4 regions of the Streptomyces sp. cg40 genome follow, and region 4 is predicted to be linked to each of the others. Evidence: riboswitches for the same ligand, from Rfam matches in the RefSeq annotation. Region 4 holds a riboswitch; each other region holds the start of a gene.
The links. A riboswitch is a leader RNA that binds a small molecule or an ion and turns the genes downstream of it on or off. The one in region 4 is predicted to bind cyclic di-AMP.
Positions count from the first base shown of each region.

Region 1: linked by a shared signal. The riboswitch ahead of ACQHII_RS28300 (transglycosylase SLT domain-containing protein) and the one ahead of ACQHII_RS22975 (M23 family metallopeptidase) in region 4 are both predicted to bind cyclic di-AMP.
Region 2: linked by a shared signal. The riboswitch ahead of ACQHII_RS40635 (C40 family peptidase) and the one ahead of ACQHII_RS22975 (M23 family metallopeptidase) in region 4 are both predicted to bind cyclic di-AMP.
Region 3: linked by a shared signal. The riboswitch ahead of ACQHII_RS02140 (NlpC/P60 family protein) and the one ahead of ACQHII_RS22975 (M23 family metallopeptidase) in region 4 are both predicted to bind cyclic di-AMP.

Region 1 is NZ_CP190128.1:6,302,893-6,306,182, forward strand. Features, by position in the region: gene ACQHII_RS28290 (LacI family DNA-binding transcriptional regulator) at 1-957, shown strand, start outside; gene ACQHII_RS28295 (HAD family hydrolase) at 1,064-1,870, shown strand; gene ACQHII_RS28300 (transglycosylase SLT domain-containing protein) at 1,960-2,427, opposite strand; cyclic di-AMP (ydaO/yuaA leader) riboswitch at 2,431-2,602, opposite strand; gene ACQHII_RS28305 (CocE/NonD family hydrolase) at 2,866-3,290, opposite strand, start outside.
Region 2 is NZ_CP190128.1:8,997,422-9,000,711, reverse strand. Features, by position in the region: gene ACQHII_RS40645 (ATP-dependent Clp protease proteolytic subunit) at 214-849, shown strand; gene ACQHII_RS40640 (hypothetical protein) at 857-1,165, shown strand; cyclic di-AMP (ydaO/yuaA leader) riboswitch at 1,513-1,685, shown strand; gene ACQHII_RS40635 (C40 family peptidase) at 1,689-2,162, shown strand; gene ACQHII_RS40630 (ATP-binding protein) at 2,247-2,705, opposite strand; gene ACQHII_RS40625 (helix-turn-helix domain-containing protein) at 2,918-3,290, shown strand, end outside.
Region 3 is NZ_CP190128.1:513,246-516,535, reverse strand. Features, by position in the region: gene ACQHII_RS02145 (hypothetical protein) at 1-19, opposite strand, end outside; gene ACQHII_RS02140 (NlpC/P60 family protein) at 206-1,867, opposite strand; cyclic di-AMP (ydaO/yuaA leader) riboswitch at 1,876-2,049, opposite strand; gene ACQHII_RS02135 (DUF1996 domain-containing protein) at 2,384-3,290, shown strand, end outside.
Region 4 is NZ_CP190128.1:5,197,949-5,201,238, forward strand. Features, by position in the region: gene ACQHII_RS22970 (aldo/keto reductase) at 1-746, opposite strand, end outside; gene ACQHII_RS22975 (M23 family metallopeptidase) at 813-1,820, opposite strand; cyclic di-AMP (ydaO/yuaA leader) riboswitch at 1,832-1,988, opposite strand; gene ACQHII_RS22980 (PP2C family protein-serine/threonine phosphatase) at 2,153-3,244, opposite strand.

The DNA.
Region 1 (3,290 bases), 1.1 Mb from region 4:
CGGGGGACCGTCTCCCGCTTCCTCAACGGCGGCCACTACGTCTCACCGGCCGCCCGCACCGCCGTGGAGACGGCGATCAGGAAGACGGGCTACGTCGTCAACCGGCACGCCCGCTCCCTGAGCACCGGACGGTCGGACTCGGTGGCGTTCCTCCTCACCGAGCCGCAGGAGAAGTTCTTCGAGGACCCCAACTTCAACGTCCTGCTGCGGGGTTGCACCGAACACCTGGCCCGCCACGACATCCCGCTGCTCCTGATGCTGGCCTCCTCCAGGGACGACCGCCGCCGCCTCACGAGGTACATCACCTCGGGCCACGTCGACGGAGTCCTCCTCGTCTCCAACCACAGCGGCGACCCGGTCGCGGCCGAACTCCGCGACGCCGGCATCCCGTTGGTGGCCTGCGGCAAGCCGCTGGGCCCCGCCTCCAAGTACAGCTACGTGGCCGCCGCCGACCGCGACGGCGCCCAGGAGATGGTCCGCCACCTCATCTCCCGCGGCAGACGCCGCATCGCGATGGTCACCGGCCCGCTCGACGCCCCGGGCGGCCCCGACCGCCTGGCCGGCTACCGGGACGTCCTCACGGAGGCGGGCCTGCCCCACGACCCCGCACTCGTAGTGGAAGGCGACTACCGCCGCACGGGCGGCGAGGAAGCAGCCCGCAAACTCCTCACGCGGGCCCCCGACATAGACGCGGTGTTCGTGGCCTCGGACCTCATGGCCCTCGGAGTGGTCAACACCCTCCAGCAATCCGGCCGTTCGGTCCCGGATGACATCGCTGTCGGAGGCTTCGACGACTCGGCGGCGGCCACGGCGATCACCCCGGCCCTCACGACCATGCGCCAGCCCTACGACCGCATCAGCGCCGAGATGGTCCGCATGCTCCTGGCCCAGATCGCCGGCGAGGACACGGCCGGCGTGATCCTGCCCACCGAACTGGTGATCCGGGAGTCGGCATAACCGCCGTAACTGTCAAACCAACCGGAACTCGGGTCAACGCATGTGAAGGCAGCAGCCGTCCGGTTCGTGTCGAGTCGGTGGGGCGTTCCATCCGTATTCTCTGATCATGGCCGCACCCCTCGCATATGCACTGATCGCCACCGACCTGGACGGAACGCTGCTGCGCGGCGACGACACGCTCTCCGACCGGTCCCGCATCGCACTCGCGAGGGCGGCGGCGGCCGGCGCCCGGCACCTGGTCGTCACCGGCAGGCCCGCCCCGAGAGTGCGCCCGCTCCTCGAAGACCTCGGCAGCAGGGGGCTCGCGGTGTGCGGACAGGGCGCGCAGTTGTACGACGCCGGCGCGGACCGTCTGCTCTGGTCGGTCACCCTGGACCGTGAGCTGGCGGAGACCGCGCTCGGCAAGATCGAGGCGGAAGTGGGCCAGGTCTACGCGGCGGTCGACCAGGACGGAGTGGACGGCCTCACCCTCATCGAGCCCGGCTACCTGATGCCGCACCCCACGCTCCCCGCGGTACGGGTGGGCAGGCGCGACGACCTCTGGTCCGAACCGATCAGCAAGGTGTTGCTCCGTCACCCGGCCCTGGCGGACGACGAGTTGGCGTCCACGGCGCGCTCGGTGGTCGGTTCCCTGGCCTCGGTCACCATGTCGGGCCCCGGCACCGTCGAACTCCAGCCACTCGGCATCACCAAGGCGACCGGCCTCGCCCTCGCCGCCCGCCACTTGGGCCTGACCCCGTCCGACACCATCGCCTTCGGCGACATGCCGAACGACATCCCGATGTTCGACTGGGCGGCCCACGGAGTGGCGATGGCGAACGCCCACCCCGAACTCAAGGCGGTGGCGGACGAGGTGACGAAGTCGAACGAGGACGACGGAATCGCCCTGGTCCTGGAAAGACTCCTCAGCTGAAGGTCTTTCAGGGGCGCGGGGAACTGCGCGACCAGCCACGACGGCGGTGCCACTCAAAACACAACCCGTCGTGGCCGATCCAACAGTTTCTAGTAAGCCCCGTAAACGTTGTCGATGGACCCATACACGGCCGCCGCGTAGTTGCAGGCGGCGGTGATGTTCGCAACCGGGTCGTACGGGTCGAACGAAGTCCCGGCAACGTGATACGCGTTGAACGTCGGGTCGATCACCTGGAGCAGCCCCTTCGACGGCGTACCCGCCGCCGCGTTGGAGTCCCAGTTGTTGATCGCGTACGGGTTGCCGGACGACTCACGGATCACGTTGCGGTAGATCCCGTTGTACGTACCGGGAATCCCCTTCTGCGCCATGATCGCGAGCGACTCGCGGATCCACCCGTCAAGGGTGTTGGGGTACCCGGCGACCGTGGTCGACGAGGTCGTCGCGGCCGACGCGGTGGTCGCCCCCACGACGGGCAGTGCGAGGATCGCGACACCGGTACCGGCGACAACGACACGGCGGACGAGGCGAGCACGGCGGGACTGAGCGGATGCAGGCATGACGAGGTTCCTCTCCGTCGCCTGCGAGGTGAGCTGTCGGGTTCGGGCTGGGAGGTGCCCGGCCACGCCCTCACGGACGTGACTTAACCCCAAGCCGTCCCGGTCGAGCTGACCGGTCCGGCGACTTACCTGGGTCCCCCGCTCCTGCCGTGCGAGAAGTTCGTGACTGGGATGCCGGGCGGCGGCAGGATTCGGCGTTCCGCTCGACAGGCCCGGAAACTATGCGAGAGCACATGTCCGGAACAAGTGGCGGAATCACACCTAACCCCTATTGACCTTTGTCTGAGGCGTATGGGGCACTTGATCCTTTGCGTAAGCCAAGGTTCAACTGTCAATAACCACAAGGGGAAACGTAAAAACACAGGACCACAGGCCATGCACAGAAACGCGTGACCCAACTCACGGCAGGATTAAGAACGGCAAATCGGGCATTCATCCTCAACTGGCAGTTCTCGGAATCCTTTTCTCCCAAGTGCGGTGAAAGATCACTTCACCGCCCTCGGTGCAGATCACCTCATTCGAGGTAATAAAGTCCGTTTCGTCGCAAGTGATCTCGGACCGCGTCCGCACGGTGGTGTCCCAGCCCAGCTCCGGCCGATGCAGCCGGATCGTCCAGTCGGACCGCGTCCGGGCGGACAGCGGATCCGACTCGTCGATCGTGTACGTCTCCAGCGCGTCCTCGGTGAACTCCAAGCCGTCCGGATACACACGCGTGCCGCCGTACCGGGGATCCACCTCCAGCCGCCACTCGCCCTTCGCCACATCCCGTACGACCAGCCGCTCGGGCCGCGGCTCGTCCAGCGTGGCCGGGTAGTTGACCCCGATCGGCGCGGCCTCCTCGGGCTCGTCGAAGCGAATAGGAG
Region 2 (3,290 bases), 3.8 Mb from region 4:
GGGACGACCACTGGCTGGTTGCCGAACGCAACAGCGACAACACTCCCGCCAGAGAACCGTCAAAACGGTGACAGGAATGTGAGACACGAGCCCCCACGGGGAGCAAAAAAGACCCTCCGACCTGGGCATTTGAGTTGATCACTAGAATCCGCTCCCATCATAACGTCATGTACGTCCTGTACATTTCTTACAGATGCCGAAGGAGGGGTACCCATGACCCGACCGTTCGCCCGCCATGTCCTGCCCGAATTCACGGAGCGCACCAGTTCCGGGCACCGGACGATGGATCCGTACTCGAAGCTGCTGGAGGAGCGGATCGTCTTCCTCGGGACGCCGATCGACGACATCTCGGCGAACGACGTGATGGCCCAGTTCATGCACCTCGAGTACCAGGCACCGGACCGGGACATCTCGCTGTACATCAACTCGCCCGGCGGCTCGTTCACCGCGATGTCGGCGATCTACGACACTCTCCAGTACGTCAGTTGCGACGTGGAGACGATCTGCCTCGGCCGGGCCGGCACCACCGCGGCGGTGCTGCTGGCGGCCGGCACCCCGGGCAAGCGGTCGGCGCTGCCGGGCGCGCGGATGACGCTCCACCAGCCCTCGCTGCCCGAGCCGATCCAGGGTCAGGCGAGTGATCTCGCCATCCAGGCCGAGGAGTTGGCGCGCACCCGGTCCCAACTGGAGGCGCTGCTGGCCCTGCACACGGGCCGGACGGCGGAGCAGGTGAGCGCGGACATCGAGCGGGATCTCGTTCTGGACGCCCAACAGGCTCTGGAATACGGGCTGGTGGACCGGATCGTGCCGACCCGCAAGACCTCGCTCACCGAGTCCGGCGGGGAGTGAGCCGACGATGCTGCCGCCGGAGCTTCCGCCGCTGCCCGCGCTGACGCGTGCCGAGGGCGAGTTGATCGACCGTTATCTGGATGTGGCCGACCTGCTGGGCCGTATCAACCCGGCGCACCACGGGGACACGTACCGTGGACTGCGGGCGGCCCAGGCACTGGTGGCCAAGGCCACCGAACTGCGGGACGCGCTGGCCCTGATGCACCAGCGGGGCGAGACCGAACTGCACGCCCCCACGCTCGCGCGGGCGCTGCGCGTGCTGGACGGGGAGCGCCGCACCGCTCGCGTCACGATCCCCGCGCCCTCCGACAGTTGACGGACCCGGAGCCATGAGGGCCGGGGGCGAAACGGGCCGAACGGTGTACCCCCGATCGATGTAGTCGCCGCTCCGTCCATGCGGCCGTCCGGGTTGCGCAACACGCGTAGCCCGTGGGGCGGGTGAGGTGTTCCGGTGCTGGTCCGAGGGTCATGCACACTCGACACGCCTTCGAACACCGCTGCGTTCAGCCGAACGAGTGAGTGGTGAGTAACCCCACAAATCCCCGATTCCGTTGGGCTTTTCGGACATTCATAGGTGAAGATCCCTGTCTGACGACAAGACCCCGCCGCAGCGGCGGGGCGATCCGGGCGGACGCCGAGTCCTGCCGCCGCCCGGATGACAGGTCGACAGGATTGCATCGGCAGGAGTGGAGGACCCAAGCACGACGGGTCGCCGGGACGGTCACGCCATGACCGGGCCGAGCAGCCCTTGGGGTGAAGCCGCGAGTGTGCGGCCGGGCAACTTCGCCAGCCCGAATCCGACAGGTCATCCTTCACAGGCGGCTGACGAAGGGTTGCGCATGACTGCGCTCAATCGTGTCCCGTCGCTGATGGTCCGGGCCGGTACGGCTTCGGCCTTCGCCATCGCCGCCGTCGGCGGTTCCGTCGTGATCCCGGGCGTCGCATCCGACGCCGCGGCCGCGACACCCGCGACGAAGGCACTCCAGGTCGCGGCGTCCAAGAAGGGCGCCCCGTACAGGTACGGGGCCACCGGGCCGGGCCGCTTCGACTGCTCCGGGCTCACGCTGTACTCGTACAAGAAGGCAGGCAAGAAGCTGCCGCGTACGGCGGCCCAGCAGTACAACAAGACCCACCACATCTCGGCCGGCAGCCGCAAGGCCGGGGACCTCGTCTTCTTCCACTCGGGCTCCAGCGTCTACCACGTCGGCATCTACGCCGGCGGGGGAAAGATCTGGCACGCCCCGAAGACCGGGGACGTGGTGCGGTTGCAGAAGATCTGGACCAAGAGCGTCTGGTACGGCCGGGTCAGCTGATCCGTGCTGAAAACTCCCGAGGGGGTGGCGGTCTCCTGACGGACCGCCACCCCCTCGGGTGTTCGAAGGCGTTCGGCATGGTCTCTACGGCTCCTGCTGGCCGGCGGCGGTCACCGGCCGGGCCGGGACCGTCCAGGGCACCTCGATGGAGACCGTCTTGCCGCCCTCCAGGGTGGGCCGGACCCGGAGTTTGCCGCCGCACTCCGCGGTCAGCCAGCGGATGATGACCATGCCCCGGCCGTTGTCCTGCTGGACGGCGGCCGGCAGGCGTTTGGGGAAGCGGGGATGGCTGTCGGTGACTCCGATGCGCAGCTGTTCGTCACGCTCCAGCTCGATGTCCACCGTGAAGGTGGGTGACTGTCCGAAGGTGTGCTGTACGGCGTTGGTGGCGAGTTCGGAGACGATGAGGCGGATGGTGTCGGCGACCTCCGTGTCCGCCGGCAGTCCCCATTCCACGAGGGTCCCGACCACGTAGGAGCGGGCGGTGGAGACCGAGGCGGGATCGCTCGGCAGAGTGACGGATGCTTCCAGATGGTCTGCCATGGCGCGGTCGTCCCTTTCCCGCGGGACCGGTGTCCGACACGGAGCGGATGGTTCGAGTACGGTCCCGGACTGGTGCTTCTTCGCCAGACTGCCATTACCGCGTCGCCAACGGTGCCGATCCACCAAGATATGCATATATCTGTCGCTCAAAGCGGTGAACTCTGCGAACCCAGACTCTATTTGGGCGGCCCGGAAGGAGTAAGGAGAAACCCATGCAGTACGGTCCCGCGGTGCGCCGCCGGAAACTGGGCGCCGAACTCCGCGCGTTGCGTGCGGACGCGGGGCTCACCAGCGGTGAGGCGGCCCGGCTGGTCGGCTGGCACCAGTCGAAGGTGAGCCGCATCGAGACCGGCGCGAGTGGCGTGAAACCGCCCGACGTCCGGTTACTTCTGGACGCCTATCAGGTCGGCGACGCTCAACTCCGGGACATGCTGCTCGTGTTGGCGGGCTCGGATGACGGGGGCGGCCGGCACCACTGGTGGCACGCGTATCGCGGTGTACTGCCGCCCGCCTACCGGGACTTCATCAGCCTGGAGTCACAGGCCAGTACGATCCGCACCCTGGAGACCTCGGTGGTCCCCGGGC
Region 3 (3,290 bases), 4.7 Mb from region 4:
CCATGGTGTGTTTGTACATGTTCCGCTCCCGGCCGCCCGTTCGTACCCGTCGCTCCGCACCCGCACCGGCGGTGGGCCCGCCCGGCGGGACACGGTCGTCGTCCGTCGTCTCGTTCGACGCTACGACCGCGGCCTGGGTTCCACCACTCGTAGGGACCAACGACGCGGCCCGCCGGGAGTAGCGGGCCGCGTGTGACGTAGTGGCTCAGGCCGGTCGCACGGCGCCACGGATGGCGGCGGAACCGGCGTAGAAGATCGACTCCTCGCGTATCGGCGTGCCCGGGCTCGGCGCGTGGATCATCAGTCCGTTGCCGGTGTAGAGGCCGACGTGGTCGATGCTGTCGTAGAAGAAGATCAGGTCGCCGGCGCGGATGTCCGTGAGAGGGACGAGCGCGCCCGCGCCCGACTGTTCCTGGGCGGTGCGCGGGAGCATGACCCCCGCTGCCTTCCAGGCGGCCTGGGTGAGGCTGGAGCAGTCGTACGCGTCCGGTCCCGCCGCGCCCCACAGGCAGGGCCTGCCGATCTGTGCGCGCGCGAAGGCGAGCGCGGTGTCGGTCTTGCTCTGGGTGCCGGCGTCCGGTGCGGTGGGGGTGGGCATGACGGCGGCGGGCGTCGGGCTCATGACCGGGGCCGGGGGGAGTGTGACTTCCGGGGCCATGGCCGGAGGGGCGGGGGGTGCGAGTACGGGGGCCGCGGCGAAGGAGACCTCGGGGGCGGGGGCGGCCGGCTGCCACTCCTGCTGCGGCGGGCGCCAGGACGGTTCCGGTGCGGGCTGCCAGTCGGGCTGGGGCGAGGGCTGCTGGGGGATCAGAGGTATCTGCCCGGTGGACCAAGCCTGTTGCTCGGTCACCGCGGACATCTGCCCTGTGGCCCACGGCTGCTGCTCGGTCACTGCGGGGAACTGGCCGGTGGCCCAGGGCTGTTGCTGAATCACTGCGGGCATCTGCCCTGTCGCCCAGGTCTGTTGCTCGGTCACCATGGGCATCTGTCCGGTGGACCACGTGGTCTCCGGGGCGGACCAGGCCGTCTCCGGGGGCGGCCAGGTGGCGCCCGCCGGCGCGGTCTCGGTGCGCGGCGCGCCGATGGCCGGGAGCAGGTCCAGGCTCGCGGTGAGCGGGTCGAAGGCCGGTGCTGGTGCCGGGGCGGTGGCGAACTGCTGTGGCGCCATGACGCGCGCGGCCGGCATCTCGACGGCCGGAGCGGGCGGTACCGGCGGCAGGTCGAGGACGGTTGCCGTGGGCATCTGCGCCATCTGGGCCTGAGCCATCTGCGCGATCTGGGCGAGCTGCGACATCTGAGGCATTTGTGTCTGCGACGTCTGCGGCATCACAGGAGACTGCTGTGTCTGCTGTGTCTGCTGTGCGGCGGGAGGCAGCGCCGCGACGGGTGCCGCGGTCAACTCCGCCATGGGGACCGTGAGTTGCGTGGCGATGGACTCCGGTGCGGCGGTGGTCCCCGCGGTCAGTTCGGCCACGGCACGGCCGGGCTGTGCGTCGAGCGCGCGGCCGGTGCTCTGGGGCTCGGGACGCCGTTCGGACCGCTCGGGGCGGGACTCGGCCGGGCGGGCCGGGGTCCTGCCGGGCGGCAGCATCGCCGGTACGGTCGGGCCCAGTTGGGTGCGGGCGCGGTCGAACAGCTGCCGGGTGACGGCTTCGACGGCGGGGTCGGAAGAACGTGACGCGCCGGGGCGCGACTCGACACGTGTACGCGGTTTCCCGGACATCGCACGTGTGGCGTTGTAGGTTCCGGAGTCCGTCTCGGCCCGGTCGTAAAGAGAGTTGATCCGCCGCTGGACTTCGTCGCGGCTGGGTCGGTCGTCCACGGTGGGGCCACTGCCTCCGGTGCGCGTGCGTCGTTCTGCCGGCATGGCAGACGTGCTCCTTCCGCTTCGCGCCTACCGGGTTAGCTGTCGGGTTCGGGCGTCGATCACGGAAGGTTTGCCCTACGGTCCTTGCCCTGAGGGGCAGTTGGACCGATTCACCCCAAGTTCGGTTGGGTCCCCGGCTCCGGCTGCCGCGGGCGGCACGCCGGACTCGGCGCAAGCCGTGCGGCCCGGCGCCGATCGCCGGAGTAGGTCGTACGGCCTGAACGTCAACTTAGCCAACGTGTGTGCCCCGTGTGAAGGTTGAAGCGCGATATGTCCGATACGTATTTGTGACCTTTACCTCGCCCTGGTGTGTCGAGGGGCCAGGAGCCCGCGGGGGCGGGTGATCCATAAGAGGTCGCTATGAATTTCTGGGACGGTTGAACACACCGGGACCGGGCTCCGTATTGGGTCGGGGGATTTCCATGCCGGGACGAGCCGGGCCGACCGATACGTGTAGGAGCAACTTCCTTGGCACGCAACACGCGCAGACGCCCCACAGGCGCACGACGCGCGACGATGGCAGCAGTCGCCCTGATGCTGGGCGGCGGAGGACTGATGGCGGCGAACGTCTACGCGTCGGCGTCCGAAGGTGGTTGGGGCGGCGACTCCGCCCAACAGGGTTCTCCGGACGCGGCATCGCGCGGCGCGACGATCGACTGCCCGGACATCGGCACCCAGTTGACGACGGTGCCCGACGAGGCGAAGGCCGACGTCGACAAGGAACTCGCGAATCTGGACCAGCAGATAACCGAGGCCTACCAGAAGCTTCAGGACTCCAGGGAGTCCATCCGTCAGGACGCCTCCTTCGCCGACAACGAGATCATGAATCCGTTGAAGGAGAAGCGGGCCGCGTCCATCGGGCGGATCGACGACGCCATCGCACGCGTCGGGGACCGCCCGGAGGGACTCGACGCGCTCGCCGGCTGCACCCTGATCGCGCCCACGAACGAGACCGGCGACCAGGGTGACCAGGGCGGTAACGGCGGCGACCAGAGCGCCAGTGCCAGTGCCAGCGCCAGCACCGGAGACCAGGGGCAGCAGGGCCAGCAGCAGTCCACCAACGGGCCGGTCGCCTCGGACTACGCGGACATCACCTCTGTACAGCCGAATGTGAACGCTCCGCAGGAGCAGGCCAATGCCTCCCGAGGCACGTTCGTCACCGCCTGCGGGGTGAACGAGAACGGTCTGTTCAACTCCGACAACGTGATCGTCGCGCCCGGAGTCTCCAACGGCGCCCACCACTTCCACGACTACATCGGCAACCAGTCCAACAACGCCTTCGCCAGCGACCAGGACCTCGCGAACGCCGACACGAGCTGCGAGAACCCGGGCGACAAGTCCACCTACTACTGGCCCGTGCTGCGCCTGCAGAACGGCAAGCAGGAACGGGACGCCGACAAGCCCGGCGGCGGCACCGAGGGCA
Region 4 (3,290 bases):
AGGACCTGCTGGCCGCGCTCGGACGCGAGGTAGCCTGCGGCCCGTCCGGCGCGCGGGCTGTCCACGGTCGTGCCGGGCCGGTACTTGCCGGTGAGGAAACCGGCCGCGAGGGCGAAGTACGGGAGGGCCGCGAGGCCGTTGCGCTCGGCCACGTCCCGGAGTTCGCCCTCGTAGGTGTCGCGCGAGACCAGGTTGTAGTGGGGCTGGATCGCGACATAGCGGGCCAGGCCCTCGCGGTCGGAGAAGTCGAGGGAGGCCTGGAGGCGCTCGGGCGTGATGTTGGAGGCGGCGATGTACCGGACCTTGCCCGCCTTCACCAGCTCGTCCAGCGCGCCGACGATCTCCTCGACCGGCACGTCGACCTGGTCGAAGTGGGTGTAGTAGAGGTCGATGTGGTCGGTGTCGAGGCGGCGCAGGGAGGCCTCTGCGGCGGCCTTGATGTTGGCCGCGGACAGGCCCGGGAAGTCGGGGTGCTGGCTGACCTTGGTGGCGATGACGACGTCGGAGCGGTTGCCGCGGGCCTTGACCCACTTGCCGATGACGGTCTCGGACTCGCCGCCCTGGTTGCCCGGGGCGAACGCCGAGTAGGAGTCGGCCGTGTCGACGAAGTTGCCGCCCGCGGCGGCGTAGGCGTCGAGCACGGCGAAGGAGGTCGCCTCGTCGGCGGTCCAGCCGAACACGTTGCCGCCGAGGTTGAGCGGGAAGATCTCCAGGTCGGACCGGCCCAGCTTGCGAAGAGAAGTCATGCCTCACTTCAACCGCCGGACCGGAACCGGATATTCCAGACCCTTGAGCCAAGCCCCTTAAGACCCTTAGGGGTTGAGGCCCTTGCTGCGCAGCCAGGGCGCCGGGTCGCTCGCGGTGGCGGCGCCGTTGATGTGGACCTCGAGGTGCAGGTGCGGCCCGGTCACGTTGCCGGTCGCGCCCACGCGGCCGATGACGTCACCGGTGGCGACCTTCTGGCCGACGCTGACGTTGATCGAGGACTGGTGGCAGAACCACAGCTCGGTGCCGTCGTCGAGGGTGAGGATCGTGCGGTAGCCGTAGGACCCGGCCCAGCCCGCCTCGGTGACCGTGCCGCTGTGGATGGCCTTGATCAGCGTGCCGGTGGGGGCGGCGAAGTCGAGGCCCGTGTGGTACCCGGAGGACCACATGGAGCCGGCCTGGCCGAAGGTGCCGGTGATCGTGTACGAGACGACCGGCAGCGTGTACTGCTTCGCCAGCGCGGCGAGCTTCACGGCCTCGGCCTTCTTCTTGGCGGCGGCCTCCGCGGCCTTCTTCGCGTCGGCGGCCTTCTTCGCGGCGTCCTGCTCGGCCTTCGCGGCGGCGGCGTCGACCTGCTTGGCGACGGCGGCCTCGGCGGCGGCCTGGGACTTGCCGTCGACCTGGAGCTGCTGGAGCTCGGCCTGTTCCATGATCCGGTTGCGCAGCAGCTCACCGGCGTCCGAGGTGCCCTTGGCGGTCTCGGTGGTGGTCACGCCGACGCTGCTGAGAGCGGTCGCGGAACCCTTGGGAGTGCTGGGGGAGTCGTCGAGCAGGTGACCCACGCTGGGCAGGTCCGGCATGGAGATCGAGACCGGCGGCTTGCCCGTGTTGGCGCTGGCCATCCCGCCGGCGCTGACGGCGGCTATGACACCGACGCCCAGGACGGTGGAGCTGCGGGCGAATCCTCCGCCACCACGCTGCTTGGCGACACGGTGCTTGCCGCGGTTGGGAGGAACGGTCTCCGCGCTGGGGTTCCACTCCTCCCAGGGTCCCTCGTCGGGGCGGTAACCGCCGTAGACGAACGGGGCTTCTGGGGCAGCCTGGTTGGACGCCACGTGGGCGTGCTCCTTTCCTTCCTTCTCGCCTACCGGGTTAGCTGACGGGTTCGGAGCAGGAAGGTCTCCTACGCGCGTAAACCGGTCGTGTTCCCACGACTGTCGACGTGCGATTCACCCCAAGTGGTGGTTCCCCGGTTCCCTTGCGGAATTCGGCGCGTGCGCACGGAGCTGTCTCTTGTGACGGCTGGGACGACCGTGCTGCGTTATCGAACGTTAATAGACACGGGCGTCCGTTTCCAAGCCCGTTCGCTTGATCATTAACCTTTCCTTGCTGGACGAAGGGCCCACGACCGGCGAAAAACGGGTGAGTTGACCAGTCGTCGACCCGGTCATGGATGGCGTACGGCGATCATCGCCATGTCGTCCGTCATCCCGCCCCCGGCATAGCGGCGCACCTCCTTGGCGAGGAGACCGAGCAGCGCCTCCGGGCTGCGGAAGGTCCGCCCGGTCAGCCGCTCCCCGGGGTCGTAGAACACGCCATGGCCGTCGCGGGCCTCGGACAGGCCGTCGGTGTAGAGGAGCAGGGTGGCGCCGCCGGGGAACGCGAACTCCTCCGCCCGGTCGGGCCAGAAGCCCAACTCGCCCATTCCCAGCGGCAGTGCGGGCTCCTTGACGAGCAGGGTGTCCACGGTGCCGTCCGCGTGCAGGAGCAGCGGCGGCGGGTGGCCCCGGTCGACGATCCTCAAGACGCCGTCGCCGTGCGGGAGTTCGGCGAGGACGGCCGTGGTGAACCCCTCGAACGCGTCGAGCCCGTCGCGCCGGGTGCCCTCGCGCGCCAGGGCCCGCTCCAGCCGCTGCGCGACCGCCTCCAGCGTGCTCTCCTGCTCGGCGGCCTCCCGGAACGCCCCGATCACCACGGCCACGGCGGCGACCGCGCCCATGCCCTTCCCGCGTACGTCGCCGACGACGAGCCGTACGCCGTGCGGGGTGTCCTGCACCGCGTACAGGTCGCCGCCGATGAACGCGCCCTCCTGCGCGGCCTCGTAGCGCGCCGCGATCTCGAACCCGCCGATCCGCTCGGCCGGTTCGGGCAGTACGGCGCGCTGGGCGGCCTCGGCGATCTCGCGTACGGAGGCGAGTTGTTCGCGGCTGCGGCGGACCAGGAGGTTGATCAGGACCGCGAGGACGGCGACCGTCGCCACGGTGACCGCCTCCGTGACCGCGTCCATGTGGAAGACGATGCCGAGCCTGAGGTGGACCACGAGGCCGACGAGGAACGCGGCCAGACCGGTGAGCACGGTGCCGCGCCGCGAGTACAGCGGGGCCGCGACGAGCGGGGCGGCGGTGAAGAACGGGGCCGCCGTGAAGTTCTGCGGGGTGAAGTAGTCGTAGCAGACGCCGACGATCAGCAGCAGCGGGGGCAGGCGGCGGACGAAGGCGAGAGCGCGCCCGCCGGCTCGCACATACGTACCCTCCTCCACGCGTCCAGTTTTTCCTGGCGGGGGGAGGACTGCGAGCGGGGTGGGC